Linked DNA regions of Heyndrickxia acidicola. The protein of the gene in region 2 interacts with the protein of the main gene of each other region in a pairwise test. Links are inferred from orthologs where the notes say so. Each region holds a gene or a part of one and is shown on either strand. Other genes may lie near its edges.

The links.
Region 1: the proteins of yycF (region 2) and lysA interact in binary tests that used the Escherichia coli proteins (3 or more experiments, as listed by UniProt). The link is inferred for Heyndrickxia acidicola from one-to-one orthologs.

The regions. Positions count from the first base shown.
Region 1 is NZ_KV440953.1:496,022-505,351, forward strand. The notes cover bases 1,248-4,188. They hold lysA (diaminopimelate decarboxylase), read left to right. Parts: upstream 1,248-2,028; coding sequence 2,029-3,348; downstream 3,349-4,188. Other genes in these bases: A5N88_RS02300 (spore germination protein), read left to right, coding at 1,248-1,889; A5N88_RS02310 (GNAT family N-acetyltransferase), read left to right, coding at 3,662-4,024. In the rest of the region: spoVAEA (stage V sporulation protein SpoVABEA), read left to right, coding at 1-418; more of A5N88_RS02300, read left to right, coding at 405-1,247; A5N88_RS02315 (DUF309 domain-containing protein), read right to left, coding at 4,357-4,869; A5N88_RS24005 (YjcZ family sporulation protein), read right to left, coding at 5,083-5,175; A5N88_RS02320 (segregation/condensation protein A), read left to right, coding at 5,378-6,139; SMC-Scp complex subunit ScpB, read left to right, coding at 6,126-6,719; A5N88_RS02330 (D-alanyl-D-alanine carboxypeptidase family protein), read left to right, coding at 6,898-8,013; A5N88_RS02335 (nucleoside recognition domain-containing protein), read left to right, coding at 8,006-8,599; A5N88_RS02340 (spore maturation protein), read left to right, coding at 8,600-9,130. UniProt on the Escherichia coli protein: Specifically catalyzes the decarboxylation of meso-diaminopimelate (meso-DAP) to L-lysine. Is not active against the DD- or LL-isomers of diaminopimelate.
Region 2 is NZ_KV440953.1:3,349,216-3,360,983, forward strand. What follows is about bases 8,869-11,764. They hold yycF (response regulator YycF), read right to left. Parts: upstream 10,724-11,764; coding sequence 10,013-10,723; downstream 8,869-10,012. Other genes in these bases: walK (cell wall metabolism sensor histidine kinase WalK), read right to left, coding at 8,869-10,009. Outside these bases: A5N88_RS15560 (winged helix-turn-helix transcriptional regulator), read left to right, coding at 1-287; A5N88_RS15570 (zinc-binding alcohol dehydrogenase family protein), read left to right, coding at 917-1,945; 23S rRNA (pseudouridine(1915)-N(3))-methyltransferase RlmH, read right to left, coding at 2,514-2,993; A5N88_RS15585 (S1C family serine protease), read right to left, coding at 3,685-4,995; A5N88_RS15590 (MBL fold metallo-hydrolase), read right to left, coding at 5,249-6,043; A5N88_RS15595 (two-component system regulatory protein YycI), read right to left, coding at 6,050-6,871; A5N88_RS15600 (YycH family regulatory protein), read right to left, coding at 6,858-8,192; more of walK, read right to left, coding at 8,189-8,868. UniProt on the Escherichia coli protein: Response regulator member of the two-component regulatory system CpxA/CpxR which responds to envelope stress response by activating expression of downstream genes including cpxP, degP, dsbA and ppiA.

The DNA.
Region 1 (9,330 bases), 2.9 Mb from region 2 along the record:
AAAAGCTCCCTATGATCCGGTCTTTGTAATGTTTGACGACAGCGGATTTTTAGGAGAAGGCAAAGGGGAGCAGGCACTGAAATATATTGCAAATCACAAAGAAATAAACGTGCTGGGAGCGATAGCCGTAGCATCTAAAACACACAAAGCGGAATGGACAAAGGTGGATGTGTGTTTCGACAAAGAAGGAAATATTACTCCTTATGGGGTGGACAAATTTGGTGTTCCGGAAATGGAAATGAAGCAGGTTAATGGAGATACCGTATATTGTCTTGATCAGTTGGATTTGCCTATCATCGTAGGAATTGGTGACATCGGAAAAATGGGGAAGGTTGATCACTATACCAATGGAGCTCCAGTGACGAAGAAAGCAGTTGAATGGATATTAGAAAGGAGCGGGTTCTATGGAGAAAAATGATTTGAGTACAAAAAAGCCAATTCCGGAAAGGGTGGACGAATTAGAAGCTTACTTCAAAAGCCGGGTTGGCCTAGGAGTCAGCTTTGACTTAGGTGTACGCAAAATCAAAGTTCTGAAAAAGGATATCCATTTTTACTATATAAGTGGTTTAGTGGATACATCCTACATCGTTCAGATTATGGAATATCTGATTACTTTAAATGACACAGAGCGGCTTTCAAGTAAAGTATTTGATATCGTTGAAAACAGAATCGTGCATCAGCAGGTCATGAAGGTAAAAACAATCGATGAAATGGTCGATATGGTTTTGTCAGGCCTAATTGGCATTGTGGTGGATGGAGAACCGATAGCCCTAATAGTGGACGTCCGAAGCTATCCGGGGCGTCAGCCGGCTGAACCGGACACAGAAAAGGTCGTTCGCGGCTCAAGGGATGGGTATGTAGAGAATATTATTTTTAATACAGCACTTACCAGGAGAAGAATAAGGGATGAACGTCTTCGCTTTGAAATGTTAAAAGTCGGAGAAAGAGGGAAAACCGACATTGCTCTCGCTTATATTGAAGGGCTCGCAAATCCGGGATTAGTGGACACGATCCGGCAGGAGATCCAATCGATTGAAGTAGATGGTATTACGATGTCAGACAAAACAGTAGAAGAATATCTTCTGCACCAGGGCTACAATCCATATCCTCTTGTCAGGTTTACAGAGCGTGTCGATACCGGGGCCATTCATTTGCTTGAAGGGCATGTCCTAATTATTGTTGATACATCACCCAGTGTCATCATTACACCGACAACCTTTTTCCATCATACACAGCATGCAGAGGAATACAGGCAGGCACCTTTGGTTGGAACATTTTTAAGGTCAGTCCGTTTCCTTGGGATAATGTCATCATTGTTTTTGCTGCCATTATGGTATTTATATGTATTGGAGCCTCATCTGCTCCCGCATAATCTTGAGTTTATTGGTCCGAATAAACATACACATATTCCAATGCTTGTGCAAATTATATTAGCTGACTTAGGTATCGAATTCTTAAGGATAGCAGCGATTCATACTCCTACCCCGTTGGCGACGGCAATGGGTTTAATTGCTGCAGTCATGATCGGCCAGATAGCGGTCAGTGTAGGTCTTTTTACGGCAGAGGTTATTCTGTATGTTGCGATAGCAGCTGTAGGAACCTTTGCTACGCCAAGCTACGAATTAAGTGTAGCTAACAAGCTGGTGAGATGGGCATTGCTAATAATAGTAGCTATCTTTAAATTGCCGGGTCTAGTCATAGGGTGCACAGTATTTTTACTGTTTTTAATTTCAAATCGTTCATTGAATACTCCTTACATGTGGCCGTTTATACCGTTTAATCCGCCTGCATTCGTCCATATTCTCATCCGGCGCCCTATTCCGGGCTCTATATACCGTCCGAGCATTGTACATCCAAGGGATCGATTTAGACAGCCTCCAAAGGAGTAAGACCATTGTCAAAATGGTTGTTCTATGATAAAGTTTATCTAATTTCCGTTAAGATTTTAAATAGACAGTTTGTCCTATGACAGCTGTCTATTTTACATCAGTTTTCGGTTGTAAAAGCTAAGGCATGGAGATGAAGAGAATGCATTTATATGGAACCCAAAAGGTCAACGAAAATGGCCATCTGCAAATAGGCGGAGTAGATACGATGGAATTGGTTAAAAATTATGGTACGCCTTTGTATGTCTATGATGTACAGCTCATTAGAGAAAGGGCAAGGTCATTTAAACATACATTTGAAAAGCTGGGAGTGCGTTCGCAAGTAGCCTATGCAAGCAAGGCCTTTTCATCCATCGCCATGCTTAATCTTGCTGAAGAAGAGGGTTTGTCTTTGGATGTGGTCTCAGGAGGAGAATTATATACGGCTCTTGCTGCACAATTCCCGACTAAGAAGATTCACTTTCATGGGAATAACAAAAGCAGAGAAGAACTGTTAATGGCTATAGAACACAAAATTGGCTGTGTGGTAGTCGACAATTTTTATGAGCTGGACCTATTAACGGGGTTATGCAGTGAAAAGGACTGCAAGATGGATATTCTATTAAGGATAACTCCGGGAATAGAAGCCCATACACATGACTATATCCTGACAGGCCAGGAGGATTCTAAATTTGGCTTTGACCTGCAGAATGGACAGGCGGAAGAAGCCTTAAAGCTTTCTTTGGAGTCTGATCATGTAAATCTGCTTGGTGTTCATTGCCATATTGGTTCACAAATATTTGAAACGACTGGTTTCGTGCTTGCTGCTCACAAAATCATTGATAAATTGCATGACTGGGAGAAGAAGTATTCCTATTTTCCATCTGTTTTAAACTTGGGGGGAGGATTCGGAATCAGGTATACAGAAGAAGATGTTCCGCTGGCTCCATCTGATTATGTCGAAAAAATTGTAATCGAAGTAAAGCGTCATACAGAAAGTCTTGATTTGCCAATGCCTGAAATTTGGATTGAACCAGGCAGGTCGCTAGTCGGCGAAGCAGGAACTACTCTTTATTCCATTGGTTCAAGCAAACAGGTACCGGATGTAAGGAAATATTTAGCTGTAGATGGCGGCATGAGTGATAATATTCGTCCTGCGCTCTATGAAGCAAAATATGAAGCTGCTTTAGCGAACCGTCCAAACGACGCTGTGGAAGAATATGTATCCATCGCAGGGAAGTGCTGTGAATCAGGAGATATGCTCATCTGGGACTTGCCGCTTCCAAAAACAAATAACGACGATATTTTGGCTGTTTTCTGTACAGGAGCATATGGATACTCAATGTCAAATAATTATAATCGTATTCCACGCCCTCCGGTTGTCTTTGTTGAAAATGGAGAAGCTCAATTGGTGATAAGACGTGAAACATATGAAGATATTATTCGTCATGATCTTCCTTATAATGTCAATGTTCAATCTTAATAGATTCAAAGGATTGCGAAAAAAAAAGAAAATAGGTACAATAACGAGTAAGAACAAATTTTGTTACGGAGCTTATACTGGTATTGGGAGATAAAAATGCGTAAAAAAATGTCTGGTTATTTATTCTGTTAATCATGGCTGCACTCATTTGGGGTGTGTACGATTGTTTTTTTCTTCTACCTGGTAAGTAAAGCAGACACCGTCCTATCCAAAAATGGCAATGTACAGGTAGAATACTGTTTATTCTAAGAAGGCATGGTCTATACTGTAAGGAAAAAGGTAAAAAACGGAAAAAGATAACGAGGGATATGTTATGTTAATTCGATATAAAAAAGCCTTTGAAAAGATTGCAATGGGGCTATTATCATTTATGCCCAACGAAAAGGATCTTAAAAGGCTGCAGCAGACCATAAAGCAATATGAAACAGAAGATGATTGGCAGCTCTTTTTTTGGAAAGAGGAAGATTTGATTGGTCTTATTGGAGTGACAATCAATGGTCAAATAGTAGAAATTCAACATATATCCGTAAATCCTTCTCACAGGCAACAAGGTGTCGGAAAAAATATGATGAAATCATTAAAACAGATATATGAGGATAAACAGCTTATACCCAATCCGCATACTGTAGCATTTTTTGATAAATGTGACCTTGAAGAAGCAGACGCAAAGGAATAATGCGTCTGCTTTTTGTTTTAGAGGAAAGTATAAAATTTTTTATTACTTTATAGATTGAAACGCTCTACATACTTTAATAATTTATAATAGGCTTTGTTAAAGGACGCCGTTGTTTTTTAGCTCATTCGTGTGAAACAGAAGTTTCACACGACTTTCAGCTCAGCTAAAAAACGAGCAGTTTTCAAAATAAAAATTTAAGATTTATTATTGAACTTGAAAATTGGAATTTTTGTGGTTTTTGCTCTATAGATTAGAGCGGAAATAAATAGCCAATTTATGTGAAACCTTATGGCTTACGCTTTTCTTAGCCAAGCGATGCCTTTGCATTTTTTTCACTTTTGACTTAACGCAACTAATCTCATTTTCTCAATTTCAGAACGGTCTCTGACTAAATGTCTGTTAACAATAAAGTGATTTTGCAGATCACTTGGCATATTCCATTGGAAGTCGTTCTTTTTACACTCTGTCAAGCACAGCTGTAAAAGCTTAGAGTCAAGAATGGGAAGGTCAATGCTTTTATAAGGTTGACCTGAGCTAAGTTTTGCAATAGAGACATCTAAAATATTCAGGAGTTTAGGGTAGTCCAATCCGAGGTGATGGATATCCTGTTCTTTTTTACTTAATAGATTCCTAGATCTGGTTAATAACCGGGAGGCACCTTTTAGGTTCCTGCGGCGGTAATGATAGAATGCAACGGCCACCTGGATGAGACCTACCCACACTGAATCCCTGTTGAAATCATTGGACTCTTTCCAATATTCCTCTAAAATTTCATGGCACTCAAAGTAATCCCGATCCCCATGAAAATGAATTAAATAAGATATATATTCGGAAGGATAATGCAATGTTTATAAACTCCTCTCCATAAAGCTTTCCTTGATACTTAGCGGTAGCACGAAATAGATTGTAGATGATGCACCGTTCTAGCTTATCATATGTATCCTCAAGAACTCCAAGGTTTCAATTTTTTAACATCTATAAAAATAAACCAATAAAGGGAAAAGAAATCGGCAGCTAGACCGACTTCTTTTCGAGGATTTATCCTTGTGTTCTTGTTTTTAGTAAATATATGCAGCGCCAACGATAATCAATAAAATAAATAATACTACGATTAACGCAAAGCCTCCGCCATATCCAACTCCGTCTCCCATGTAAATCCCTCCTGTTTTTTCATTCGATGTATTGTATGTAGAACGGAATAAAGGTGTATGGGCCAGAGCCCAAAGGGGGAAATTTCTATTTGTAAAGTCCGGGGATTAGGAAGACTGTGAAAAAATTTTTATTGGAGGATGCCTTATAATCATCTATACTATTAATAGCCCTTTAGGCTTGAATATTAGAATTGGTGATTGTATGGAGTATAATGTAAAAATCGAAGCTTTTGAAGGACCTTTGGATCTTTTGCTTCACTTGATAAATCGTCTTGAAATTGATATATATGATATCCCTATGTCTGAAATTACCGAACAATATCTACTATATGTCCATGCAATGAAGGAACTGGAGTTAGATATTGCGAGTGAGTATTTAGTCATGGCTGCTACCCTGCTTGCAATAAAAAGCAAAATGCTGCTTCCTCAGCAGGAAGAAGAATTTTTTGAGGATGAGCTCGAACCCGATATGGAAGATCCACGGGACAATCTTGTTGAACAGCTGGTTGTTTACAGAAAATACAAAGAGGCTGCCCAGCAGTTGAAGAACCTGGAAATGGACCGCGGCCAAATGTTTACAAAGCCCCCAAGTGATTTGACAGAATTGATGACTGAAACTCAGATGGATAAACAGGAAGTCGAAGTATCGCTCTATGATATGATTGGCGCATTAAATAAGCTGTTAAGAAGAAAGAAGCTTCAAAAGCCGTTATCAACTAAAATAGCCCGGCAGGAAATATCAATTGAAACGAGAATGGATGAAATAACAAAAGAATTGAATTCAATTCGGGGAAAAAAAAGTTTCTATTCACTCTTCCCTTATCAGGACAAAGAGCATATTGTTATTACCTTTTTAGCAGTATTGGAATTAATGAAAAGGAATGAAATTTTTGTGGACCAGGAAGGAAATTTTGAAGAAATTTATGTTGCCCGGAAAGGAGCGAGCGTAGTTGGAAACAACTAATTGGAAAGGGATCCTAGAAAGCTTGCTTTTCGCTGCGGGTGACGAAGGACTATCCATTAAACAAATGATGGCTGTACTTGAAGTAGAGGAAGAAAAAACGATTGAACTTATTCATACGCTCAAAGAAGAGTATGAAAATGATCCAGATAGAGGTATTACCCTGGTCGAGATAGCGAATACATATCAACTGGCAACCAAAAAGGAGAACGCGGATTATCTAAAGCGATTGGTTGAAGCTCCTGGTTCTTCTACACTTTCACAGGCTGCACTTGAGACACTCGCCATTGTTTCCTATAAACAGCCGATCACAAGGCTGGAAATAGAAGAAATACGGGGTGTAAAAACAGAACGGCCATTGCAAACTTTAATGGCAAAAGGACTGATCAAGGAAGCTGGCCGTGCAGGAGGAGCAGGCAGGGCCATTTTATATGGTACTACGAAAGAATTCCTTGATTATTTTGGGTTAAAGGACTTAAGTGAACTTCCGCCGCTATCCCAGGATATTGATGAAGAAAATGATCTCGACGAAGCGGATTTATTTTTTGAGAAATTCAAAGAGTCGATGGAAACTAATGAATAATAGAAGACAAGAGGCTGTTTGCTTAGCAAATGGCCTCTTTTTTATTCATATCAACCTTGGTTCTGCATAAACTTGTACAAAGATGGGGTGAAGTTGGGTGAGAGAAAAGATCGTGACGGCTGCCATGTGATTCTCTCCGGAAATACTGCAGATAATGAAAAGGAAGAGGAGCACTTATATGAAACATTTCCTTGCACGTTTATTCATCGTGATGATGCTTTTAGCACTCATGCCTTCTAAGCCGGCCTCTGCAAGCATTTCTGTCGGAGCGGCCAGCGCAATATTAATGGATCAGGATACCGGGCGGATTCTATATGAAAAAAATGCTAACCAGCCTAGGAGAATTGCATCCATAACAAAAATAATGACGGCTATTCTTGCGATAGAATCGGGTAAACTGAATGATACATTTATGATAAGTGAAACTGCAGTCCGAACGGAAGGCTCTTCCCTTTATTTAAAGGCAGGAGAAAAAAGAAAGCTGGTGGATTTGGTTTACGGTCTGATGCTTCGTTCCGGGAATGATGCAGCTAATGCCATTGCTGAACATGTAGGAGGGAGTATACAGGGATTTGTTTTCTTAATGAATCAAAAAGCCAAAGAAATAGGCATGCTTAATACCCATTTTTCCAATCCAAGCGGACTGGATGACAGTTCAGACCACTTTTCAACAGCCTACGATATGGCTGTCCTTACGCGTTATGCCATGCAAAATAAAACATACGAAAAAATTGCAGGAACTAAAATGTATAAGGGCTGGAAAAATAAGAACAGGCTTTTAACCGAAAAATATAAATATTGTACAGGGGGGAAAACAGGTTTTACCAAGCTGGCTAGAAGGACTCTCGTTACAACGGCTTCAAAGGATGGTGAAAATTTGATTTCTGTTACTCTGAATGATTCTGACGATTGGAATGATCATATTTCCATGTATGAATATGGATTCAAGAACTTCCATCCTACTATAATTCTAGAAAAGGGTTTGGTGAATGCCATAACGACGAAGTATCTAAAAAACCATGTATATATTAAAAACGATGTTGTATATCCCTTGAAAAAACAGGAGGAATCGGATATTCATGTGGACTATCAGCTTGTAAAACCAAGTGAAAAATGGAAGAGTCCCAAAAAAATACCGCATATCGTGGGAAAAGCTATTATTTATATGGACAATAAACAAATCCGGCGTATCCCGGTCTACTATAGCACGGAAAAACAAACTGAAAAAACCAGCTGGCTTGGGATCTTCAAGCAGGTACTGTTTATTCAGTTAGGTGTAATGAACAATGGTTAATTATATTTGGATCGGGATGACCATTGTCGGGCTTATTTTTGCTGCAGTAAATGGAAGAATGAAACAAGTAAATGAAGCCATTTTTCATTCTGCAAATGAAGCTGTTACACTATGTATTGGATTAATCAGTATACTGGTTTTCTGGCTGGGCATCATGAAAATTGCAGAAGAATCGGGACTGCTTTATAAATTTTCCAGGCTCTGCCATCCGTTAATAAAACGGCTATTCCCTGAAGTGCCAGGAGACCATCCTGCGATGGGGTATATCGTTTCCAATATTATGGCGAATATGTTTGGTTTAGGCAATGCAGCTACACCACTGGGCATAAAGGCGATGGAGCAATTGAAAGAATTGAATGGAGGAAAGCCGGTTGCGAGCCGTTCTATGATTACCTTTTTGGCATTAAACACATCTGGTCTTACATTGATACCTACAACCGTTATTGCAATAAGAATGAATTATCATTCTGCATCGCCGACAGAAATTGTCGGTCCTACTTTGCTCGCTACAGCAATTGCAACTATTGTAGCCATTTTAATAGACCGGTATTTTTATTTCAGAAGAAAGCGGAAAGGGGGAGAATAGATGCAAGTTATTTCCATGATCTCCATCTGGATCATCCCCATTATGATCGGTTTTATATTGTTATACAGTGTTTGGAAAAAGATACCTGCCTATGAGATGTTTGTAGAAGGCGGAAAGGAAGGAATTAAAATTGCTGTATCCATCATTCCTTATCTGGTAGGAATGCTTGTAGCGATTACTATTTTCAGGGCATCAGGAGCGCTTGATTATTTTGTGAGTTTTCTCAAACCCTTTTTAAATTGGGCTGGAATACCTGCGGATGTTGTCCCTCTTGCCCTGATAAGGCCAATATCAGGGAACGCGGCTCTCGGCCTCATGAGTAATATCCTTGCCGTCCACGGGCCTGATTCTTTTATTGGAAGGATGGCCTCCACTATACAGGGAAGTACAGATACGACCCTTTATGTATTAACGGTCTATTTCGGGGCTGTGGGAATAAAAAAAATGGGGGATGCTTTGAAGGTAGGGCTTCTAGCTGACTTGGCAGGTATACTGGCAGCAATCTTTATAGTGTCCTGGATATTTGGCTAAGGCTCTTTTCGTAAACTTTGTTGCTATTTGACACAAAAAGGAGTATAAACCCAGATTCAGTATTAAAACTTTTAATAGCTTACGAAAAGATGCCACGAAGACAGACAACATAGGGAATAATCCTTTATACGTGAATCAACAATTTATGTGAAACCAGCCTTGGCTAAAGCAATCCGCTTGTATTTTTCCATATCAATAGG
Region 2 (11,768 bases):
TTGTTATTTTATGGCATTTAGGGGTAGAAGGACCACATCGATTCAGTGATCTCCAAAGGCTTTTTCCAAAAATATCTCATAAAATATTAACGAATCAATTAAGAGAACTGATGGAAGATGGAATCGTTCATCGCGAGGTTTATCCAGAAGTTCCACCGAAAGTGGAATATTCCATGACTGAATTGGGGATGACTTTGCTTCCTATCGTTGAAATGATGTATGTATGGGGAAAAAATCGGATAGCAGAAATCATAAAAGAAATGGATATTTCGGAATTAAACAATTAAGCATAAGCTTACATTTACAATGTTGCTTTACAAAACCTATTAGAAAAGAAGAGGGTGTCCCAAAAGCCTAACGGCTTTTTGGAGTCGACCCTCTTTTTGTGCATAAAAAAACAAGAAAACCGTTCTCTTTAGTATAATGCTGTCACCACAACAAACATAAACCAAGAAAGGAACGATTTTCTTATGTTCATTAACTATAACACAGACCAACCAAGTAACCCTCAAGATTTTCATTATATAAAAATGGAACGGCCGTTCCAAGATAAGGAATATCAAAAATATCCCTGTTAATAAACTCTGAGACCTTTTGCTTCGTCACCATTGCTTTATGGGCAATCGTTCCTTCCTTTATAGGATCTCCGGCGCTAATTTTCAAATAAATTCGTTTACTTGGCCGATAGTAGATATATTCTTTTGTATTAGAAACAGCAATCGAACTTTCATCCGAAAATAATTCACCAATGACGTCCAGCAGTGAACTTAAGGTTATATCTTCCATACTATTAACACCTCATTCACATCTATATTAACACTTAATTTCACTGATGCTTAGAAACTATAGGCTAATAGTAATTATTTTAAGCCATACTAATAACAGGTATACTAATAAGGAAAGGATGTGGTTTATCATGAATACAATGAAGGCGGTAGGATTAACTCGTTACCTTCCAATTGACAATCCCCAAAGCCTGGTGGACGTAGTTGTAGAAAAACCAAAAGCAACGGGTCGTGACATTTTGGTCAAAGTTGCGGCCATATCGGTCAATCCTGTTGATACAAAGGTACGAGCTCCTAAGGAAAGAGTTGAGGAAGTTCCTAAAATTCTAGGTTGGGATGTAGCAGGAGTCGTCGAAGAGACAGGCCCGGATTGTTCATTGTTTCGTCCGGGAGATGAAGTTTTTTATGCTGGCAGTATTGCACGACAAGGCGGAAACAGTGAATACCATCTGGTCGATGAACGAATCGTTGGGCGCAAACCTGTTTCCTTAAGTTTTGTGGAAGCCGCAGCTCTTCCTCTAACCTCCATTACAGCTTGGGAAGCGTTATTTACCCGAATGTCTATTTCCCAAGATCCGGGCCCTAACAAAGGAAAGGCTCTGCTGATCATTGGTGCAGCCGGGGGTGTAGGTTCCATTGCCACTCAGCTTGCAAAACAAGCGGGGCTTACCGTAATCGGGACTGCTTCCCGATCGGAAACTGTTAGCTGGGTTAAATCAATGGGAGCGGACTATACCATTAATCACCATGACCCGCTCCTTCCACAACTTGAAGCAATTGGATTTACAAACGTTCCGTACATTTTTTGCCTGAATGCTTTGGAAAAACACTGGGCCGGTATTAGCGAAGCTATCTCTCCGCAAGGAGTTGTGTGCGCAATTGATGATCCAACCTCTCCGCTGGACCTCAAATTGCTTAAGCAAAAAAGCGTCACCTTCGTGTGGGAGTTTATGTTTACTCGCCCTGTTTACGAAACAGATGATATGATTGAGCAGCATCTATTGCTTAATCGTATTGCTGATGCTGTGGACCATCAAAAATTAAAGACAACACTGGCCGAAGTCCTTGGACCGATCTCAGCAGAAAATGTCCGTCAAGCCCACAAATTTTTGGAGAGCAATAGGACGATTGGTAAAATTGTACTAGAAGGTTTTGTTTAAAAACCTGTTTGCACAGAGTATAAAAAACAATGAGGTTTCCCGATAAATCGGTGATTCGATAATAATTTACTGGATTTTTCACATTAACATGGGGGTTTTTGAAAGCTGAACTAAAAAACTCTGGAGGATTAACAAAGCAAGTTAAAAATGGTTTAAGTTGGGCTACTTTCTTCTTTGGTTTTCTAACGGCTATTCCGCGGAGATTTAAAATGGGCTATTATAATGCTTAATTGCGGAGTATTTGAATCATTTACGCTGTGGATTGGTTCAACTGTAACGGGGATTGTGTTTTCTTTTATTTAAAATAAATTATACATAAAAGAACTAATTGAAAAGGTTACCAGCCCGCTAATGATGAATCAAGGGCCTTATTAGAAAATAACCAAATCATTTCCAAAACTGCATAATCCAAAAGGCTGGCTAAATGAAATTTCTGTTTATTTAGACAGCCTTTTTGCTTTATTAGCCTGTCAACATCCTTTCACAGTGCTAGTCAATTTAAAAACTGGATTAAATAGATTAAATTTTTTTCAATGTTTAGATTCTTATATTCCCTCAAAAACCTCATTTACTTATGATACGGTTCACCCCTATTAATCCTAAAAGCCCGATACACCTGCTCCACCAAAATCAGTCTCATGAGCTGATGTGGGAAGGTCATTTTTGAAAAAGAAAGGTCATCATCTGCCCTTTTTAAGACCTCGTTGCTTAGTCCCAGGGAGCCGCCGATAATAAATGCGATTTTGCTTTTTCCGTATGTAGCAAGCTTGTCCAGCGAATCAGCCAGATCTTCTGATGTCATCATTTTTCCTTTTATCGCGAGAGCAATGACATGTGTATCCTGGCTAATTTTTGCAAGGATCCGCTCCCCTTCTTTTTTCTTTACCTGCTCCATTTCAGAATGACTCAGAACCTCCGGAGCTTTTTCGTCCGGCACTTCAATCACTTCCACTTTTGCATAAGCAGATAAACGTTTTAGGTATTCTTCAATTCCTTGCTTTAAATATTTTTCTTTTAATTTTCCTACTGTAATGATAGAGATATTCACAGGTCGCCCTCCTTTTACAAACACGTTATCCACAGATGTTATCCACATATCCACAAAAAGTATCCACATTTTGTATAGGAATACTTGTTCCCTACTAGATATATAAATGGCTAATCCTTGTTCACAAGCTGTGGATAATCCTTAAACCGCATCAATTCTTTATTTTTATATTAGTATTAACTCTAATTTTTTTAGTTTCCCCATCTATCCACAGGCTATCATACCATAAATCCATTCTCTTTTTATCCACAAAGCTTGCACTGGGATTGTTTTTATTCTTCTATTGCACAAGAAAAGCGCAAGCGCCTTGCTCATCGGCGTACGGATTCCGGAGTCTTTGACTGAGATAAAGGAAACACAGCGAGGTTCTTCACGAGCTGATGTTGACTTATCGCAGGGAGAAGACGGAGAAATCCGCTAGCCGATAGGCGCTGGAGCTGGACAATGAAAAGCACAAGCGCCTTGCTCTTCGGCGTACGGATTCCGGAGTCTTTGACTGAGATAAAGGAAACACAGCGAGGTTTTTCACGTGCCGATGTTGACTTATCTTAGTGAGGGGATATAGAAATCTGCTAGCCGATAGGCGCTGAAGCTAGACAAGAAAAATATCCGCCGGCTCAGCATTTTCTAATTTCCTAAGCATAAAAAAAAGCGGAAAGCCTCATCCGCTTTCCGCTCTTCTCTCTTAATGCTACATATTCGATTCATCCACTAGCTTCAGTGTCACTTCTTTTTGTACACCGTTGCGGTAGTATTGAACCGTCACGCTGTCACCGGGTTTTTTCTTATCATATAAATATTTTCTCAATGAAATGATGTCTGTCACCTTATGGCCATCCAAGGCTGTAATGACATCGAGCTCCTTTAATCCGGCTGCTTGTGCAGGGGAGTTATTTGTGACCTTTTGAATCATAACACCATCTGTCACACTGCTAGGAAGCTTTAATGTTTCTTGCTGATGGTACTGAGAAATATCACTGACATTTTGTAATTGGACTCCCATTGCAGGGCGTTTTACCTTTCCATACTCCTCTATGTCTTGAATGATCGGTCTTGCTGTATTAATCGGAATAGAGAAACCAATACCTTCTACAGCACTTTGGGCAATCTTCATTGAGTTGATCCCTATAACCTGTCCAGCAATGTTGATTAAAGCACCGCCGCTGTTGCCTGGGTTAATGGCAGCATCTGTTTGAATAACCTCTTCCTGATAGTCCTCTACACCATCATCATTTAAATCAATCGGTACTGTACGATTTAGGCCTGATACAACCCCTTGGGTAACGGAGCCTGAAAACTCTTCGCCAAGCGGATTTCCTATAGCAATAACCGGTTCGCCCAATTTTAAAGCATCAGAATTTCCGAACTGTGCCACCTGGTTAATCTTAGAGCCGTCTACTTCCAGTACAGCAAGGTCTGACCACATATCTCCGCCTCTTAGCTTAGCTGGAAGTTTTGTTCCGTCTGAAAGTGTAACCTCTAATTGATCGGCACCGCTGACAACATGGTAGTTTGTTACAATATACGCCTTGCCGCCTGCTTTTTTATAAATAATTCCGGATCCTGTTGCTGCTGGCTCCTCCTGCCCTTGGCTGCTCTGGCCGCCTTGGCTCTGGTCACCACCTTGGCTTTGATCGCCGCCCTGGCTCTGGTCGCCTTGGCCCTGATTGTATTGGTCTGAGCCCCCTCCCTGGCCCAGATTACCCCAAAAGCTTTCTTTTTGAATGTTTGTAATACCCACAACCGTCTTTTCCGAGGAGGCGACTGCTCTTGTTACATCCGTATTAACATTTAATGAAAGGTTTTGCGTTTTAGAAGGTACTGTCTGAGTGGCATCCTGGACTGGCTGATTTCCTTCAACATTACCTGAAAGCATTGGAAAAGCAATAAGAACGATAAGTGCACCAACAATAACGCCAATTAGTCCTGTAAAGAAATAACCGCGCTTACTTCCCCTCTGCCTATAAGAACGATTCTGTTCATCATTATCATAGTAGCCCATAAAACCATTCCTTTCCATCCAAGTGATAATGTTATTTTTCCTATTGTTATTGTTATTATAATCAGCTTTTCTTAATTTTTCATGAATACACCATAAGAATTACCAAATTTACTAATATGTATATAGAAAAAAAGAGAGGCCTTATATTTAAAACCTCCCTCTTATATTCCATCAAATTCTTCTTTTTAAACTCATTTAAAACCGCTATAAAATCATTATCCTACCAATAAAATAATGATCCTTCTGCCTCCTGTTAAATGGCTATAAGCGGTGTTGGTACCTTGGGGTCCGTATCATATAAAGAGAATTGTTCTCCTGCCTTAATCCCCCTTGTTTCAAGGGTTTGCTCAACGCTCATCCTTGCAAGGTCTTTCATATTATTATCTTGGCTTAAATGAGCTAAATATATGCGGCGCGTCCTATCCCCAATGACATCTCCCATTGCCAAAGCTGCATCCTCATTGGACACATGTCCTACATCACTTAAAATTCTTCTTTTAATATTCCATGGATATCTTCCCATTCTGAGCATCTGGACATCATGGTTACTTTCAAAAACATATACATCCGCATTCGATATAATGCCTTTCATTCGATCGCTTACATAGCCTGTATCAGTAATGACCACAATTTTGCTCTGTCCATAATGGAAGGAATAAAACATGGGCTCAGCTGCATCATGCGAAACTCCAAAGGATTCGATTTGCAACGAACCAAAGGACTTAGTCGTTTCCATATCAAAAGTGAACTTCAAATCCACTGGCACCTCGCCTATTAGCCCTTCCATGGCCTTCCACGTTTTGTCATTCGCATAAACAGGCAGATTATATTTTCGAGCGAGAACTCCCACACCCTTAATATGGTCACTATGTTCATGAGTTACTAAAATTCCGCTTAAGCTATCAATTTTCCGGTCAACTTCTTGAAATAAAGACTCCATCTGTTTGCCGCTGAATCCTGCATCAACTAAAAAAGAGTGGCTTTCTGTTTCAACGTATATGGCATTTCCTGTACTGCCGCTCGCAAGTACACTAAAATGCATTGACATTCCTATTCACTCCAATATTTTATTCTGATTATTATCCGCCTGGAATACCTGTCCCTCGAAAGCATTTACAAAGAAGTTTTGCTGCTTATGATTATGTTCTACGACAAGGTGCCAGGTAGGAACCAATACTTGAACCTCAGTCAATTGTACCATTGTATAATAGCCCAGCTCAGCCTCTGTTACTTTACTGTTTGGCTGCAGCATCCCATTTGTATGCAATGCTTCGACTGCTTGAATAGCAGGAAGTACATCCTGTTCTTCATTTAATACTTTAATATCGTTTAATAGTGTTTGGTCGTATGAGGTCACTTGGTTTTTATTATTAAGGTAAAAAATGATATGTCCGCTCATATTATTGTAAATGGTTTTAAAATTATATTGTTCACAGTATTCAATCTGCTTTTTGTTTTTATCATAATTACAAAAACTATACTTATTGCCATCCACTAAATTCGTTTTTACATAAGGGTCAAGCTGTCTTTCAATGGAATCTCCACTCATTTTCCCCTTTAAAGCAAGGGGACTCTTAATAATGGAAGAAATGGTGGAATTATTGCTATCATTTATCGTAACTTTTTGGTCTGTTAAATTTTGAATATCCTTACTTGTAAATGACCTTGTATTTGCACTGATAAATTGGCTTTTTTCCTTCGTTTGAGGCAAATGGTCATAATTGATATCATCCGCCTTCAATCTTTGCTCCAAAGAGTAATCTGGGATAAATTCCAGCTTGCTTTTAGAGTACTTATAACAAAACTGGGTTAAAAGGTACACATCCAGAACAAGAAAGACGAGAATAAACATTGTTTTGGTCTTACTCCAATCCACCCTGTTTACCTCCTAACTGATCCTGTGAGACGGGAATCCAGTCACCATTGTATAAGTAATACCATTCAGGTTCAAAAATAAGAACGTTATTCTGCTTAGAATCATAGTCTGTATCATTGATAAGCTGGTACCCTATCTGCAAATCGTCTACTCTATCAAGACTGATGCCTGAAATCTTGCTTATTTCCTGAATCACTTCAGCGCCGCCAGGAAGCATGCTTTCCGAAACCTTCTGAGGTACAAGAATCGCCAATCTATAGAACGGACGATTATATTGATAGATTTCATTTTCTCCCCATTGGAGCATTATTTCAGCCATTTTAGAGTTTTCAAAGACAGGGGTTCCGTGTAAATACATTCTAAATATCACTTGATGCTTTTTCAGGTTCATTTGGAAATAGTGATAGGTATCCGTCCACATTCCAGGGTGATTCATAAACTCCAGGCTTCTTTTTAATAAATCATCTGCATTGGTTTGATAATTGGAATCTTCTGAAGGATTTATATAATAAAGCATTTTGCTTGAATCATTCGTCCTCATCATACTTGTCCCATTGGTATACTCCTGGGAATCACCAACCTCTCCCTTTTTAACAAAGTTAGGATCTGGAAAGAGGGCTCTCTCAAACTTTTCTGGGGGGACTTCATCCGTTATATAACGGTACGTGTTCATATTTGTTTGATCTTTAGGCAGCAAAATGGTTTTCCCTTTAGAAAGATTATAAACATCATACAGTTTGTAAGAATCATAAAGTGTTTTATTAATGTCCTTCATTAAGGAACTAATATATTGATAGTTTACTGAGCAGACGTATGCCTTTTGTGATGTGGTTGAAAGAAAGTAGAGATTATTATCCCTGTGTCCGCCATCTGTAAAATCAATCACAATTCGATTAAAAGAGGTATCCGGCAGGCTCTTATCATTAAATTGAACTACGTCCTTATAGACCTTTACAGGAACATTTTCAGGAAAAACAATATCAACATGGTTGTTCCCTATCTCCAGAGAGTTAATATCCTTAACGGAGAGCGTTTTTATTCCTTGGCTGCCGTAAAAGCTCCAGCCTTTCATCTCCTTTAAAATATCGTTTATTTCAGATTCATCCGTTGTTCCATAATGCCTGTTTACCTGGTTAACCATAATTTTCCCAGGCTTTATAAGACTTCCTGTATCTCTTTCCTCAGCAATGGAGACTTGATGAATATCTCTGCGGTCAATCGTATCGTAATGCGGCTGGAAATTCCAAATCATCCATGTTAAAAAGATACTTGCCGCGACAAATACGGCTAGGATCATCGTTTTAATTGTTTCGTATCTCATGACCACTCATCCTCTTGTGAGCGTTCATATGGAAGAGTGAAGTAAATAGTTGTTCCTTTCCCTTCAATACTGCTCGCCCAGATACGCCCACCATGTGCTTCAACTACTTCTTTTGCAATGGCAAGACCGAGGCCTGTCCCTCCCATTTGTCTGCTTCTTGCCTTATCTACACGGTAAAAACGCTCAAAGATTTTCTTTATATTATCCTTTGGAATGCCCATTCCCTGGTCCGAAATGCTTACTTCAATCATATTCTCCAGCTCTTTTACTTTAAATTTAACCTGTCCGCCTTCAGGAGAATATTTCAAGGCATTTGAAATAATATTATCCAATACCTGTGTCAGTTTATCTTCATCTATTTCTACGAATATTTCTGTATTTGGAAGCTTCCTTTTAAAAGTAACATGCTGTTCTTTCGTCATTTCAAAACGATCAATAATATGATGGAAGAACCCAATAAAGTTAACGTACTCTCTTGTTAACTGATCATCTTTGCTATCCATTTTCGACAGCTTTAATAGGTCGTTTACAAGACGAATCATCCGCTCTGTTTCATTTTGAGTAACTTTGAGAAAGCGCGGACCAATTTCCTCATCCTGCATCGCGCCATTTGCCAACGCCTCTAAATAACTCCTCATTGTTGTTAACGGCGTCCTTAATTCATGGGATACGTTTGCAACAAACTCACGGCGTTCGGCATCAATTTTCTCCTGCTCCGTTACATCATGAAGTACGGTAATTAAGCCGCTGACAAAACCTGTTTCACTCTGGATGATTGAAAAGTTGGCTCTTAGTATATACGTATTTTCCTTAGTGCTGAAATCAAGAAGAACAGAGTCCTGCTCTACCAAAAGATCTTCAAAGGTATACGTATCTTCTATTTTTAATAGAGAGATTAGCGGCTGAGAAAGTACTGTTTCACGTGAAACATCCAGAAGCTCTGACGCCGGGTCATTAATCAGGATGACTCTTCCTCTGCGATCTGTTGCAATCACTCCATCGGTCATATAAGCAAGGATTGATGCAAGCTTTCTGCGCTCACCCTCTGTTGTCGCCTGGGCTTCCTGAAGCTTTTTCGTCATATGATTAAAAGAATAGGCTAATTGGCCAATTTCATCGTTCCCATATACCTTTACTTTACGTGAAAAATTCCCCCTCGCCATGGCCATGGCCTGCTTTCTCATATCAGAAATAGGCCGCGATATGGTTCGGGCGAGAACAATTCCCAGGATGGCTGTAATTAAAAGGGCTATACCCGTCCCGGTTGCAAAGATATTATTAATTTCCTGCATGTTCTGATAAACGGTTTCTATTTTGGAAACTAAATAAACATATCCAATGACCTGGCCATTAGAGCTAATCGGCGATGTTACCACCCATAGCCGGTTTCCTGTGTGCTGGTCTAAAAAAATATTGTCCTGCTGGCTTTGAGAAGCAATAGCCTGATTCACTATTTTTTCTGTGGATTTTTGGCCAACGATTCCTTGATTGTTTGAATTTGACGTTCCCAATATGAGTCCATGACTGTTAATGAGGCGTGCCTCATAAATATCTTCTCCAGCAAAATCGGATAAAACTTTTCGAATCTCACTGGATTGGTCCTGGCCGCTCTTTTCACTTTCAAGCATCAGTTCCCGAAGATTATATTCAAGTGTTTTTACCTGAACAAGAATGGAATCTTTGAAATTATTTTCAAGGCGGAATTCTAACTTGTTTACAAAATATACGCCAATAATCTCCATTGCTACTAAAATAAGCAGCACATAGATTAAAACAAACTTAAGATGAATGGACTGAAAGATGCTAACCTTTTTCATATCTTACTCCTGTTCAGGATTGCGAAGATAATAACCGACTCCTCTTCGGGTTACAATCCAGCTTGGATGGCTTGGATTATCCTCAACCTTTTCACGTAAACGCCTTACTGTAACGTCAACAGTACGGACATCTCCATAATAATCATATCCCCATACGGTTTGAAGCAAATGTTCACGGGTCATAACCTGTCCGATATGCTTAGCAAGGTAGTATAGCAACTCAAATTCACGATGTGTAAGCTCAATGGTCTCCCCGCGCTTTGTCACAACATATGCGTCAGGATGAATCACAAGGGATCCAATGGCAATTTCATTGCTCTCCTCTTCTTCATCCGCTGCATTTGCGACATGCTGCTGGCGCCTTAGGTTTGCTTTAACGCGTGCAATCAGCTCTCTTGTACTAAAAGGCTTTGTAACATAATCATCAGCCCCTAGTTCCAATCCGAGCACTTTATCAATCTCAGAATCCTTAGCCGTCACCATAATAATCGGCATATCATACTTTTTCCGTACTTCACGGCATACTTCCATGCCATCTCTGTTCGGCAGCATAATATCTAAAACGATTAGCTCAGGCTGAACCTCTTCCACCATGCGAATCGCTTCGTCTCCATCGTAGGCACAATAAACCGTAAAGCCTTCCTTAGATAAATTAAACTGTAATATATCTGCAATTGGCTTTTCATCGTCAACTACTAATATCTTCTTATCCATTTTAAAACCTCCTGTTTCTTTCATGCATTCAACCTGCCATTTTATACAGCAGCTGGCTATTTTTTATAGGCTAAAGCCGTGTTATTAACATTATTTCATTTACCATTTAAGAGCATAAAGGCAAAAAAGCTCACAAAAAATATGAGTACACGTACTCTATCTTACTGTACCATTTTCTGACCTTTAATTCATCTTTTTCATAATATTAGCTGTTTCCAACTATTCCATTCTATAGGCGACACAAAAATACCTCTAGAGCAACCAGAGGTATTTAGTGAAGTGAAACATTTTTAGAGGCATGCTCAAATGATGTATAAACTTTAATCGGCCATTATATCAATCATGTTAAAAAAGCACTGCGAGAGTCTTTGTCATCGCAGTGCTTTTTGGTCAATGGCTCGGGACGGAATCGAACCGCCGACACAAGGATTTTCAGTCCTTTGCTCTACCGACTGAGCTACCGAGCCATAATAATAATGTTTCCTATAAAAAATTGTGCCTATCCTTCGTCCCGATTTCAGAAAGACAATTTATTTAATAAAAATCTATCTGACAAAATAAAAAAATGGCGGTCCCGACGGGAATCGAACCCGCGATCTCCTGCGTGACAGGCAGGCGTGATAACCGCTACACTACGGGACCATTTTTTTATGTAAATGGTGAGCCATGAAGGACTCGAACCTTCGACCCTCTGATTAAAAGTCAGATGCTCTACCGACTGAGCTAATGGCTCATAATGAGATGTGTTCTTAGATGTAGAATCTAATTTGAACCTTGTAAGCATCTACGACGTCCCAATCTCAGGATGTTTTGCAAGATGCGGCTCGATTGGTATGCTGATGTCATTTCGAATGAAGCTTATTCTGACGTGCTCTACCGACTGAGCTAATGGCTCATAATGAGATGTGTCCATGGATGAAAATCTATTTTGAACCTTTGGCATCATTGATGTCTTTTGATCTGTTCTTTTAAAGATTATCTCGTCCAGCAACGTTTATTATCTTATCACAGCCATTTACGCTTTTGCAACAACTTTCGTCAAATT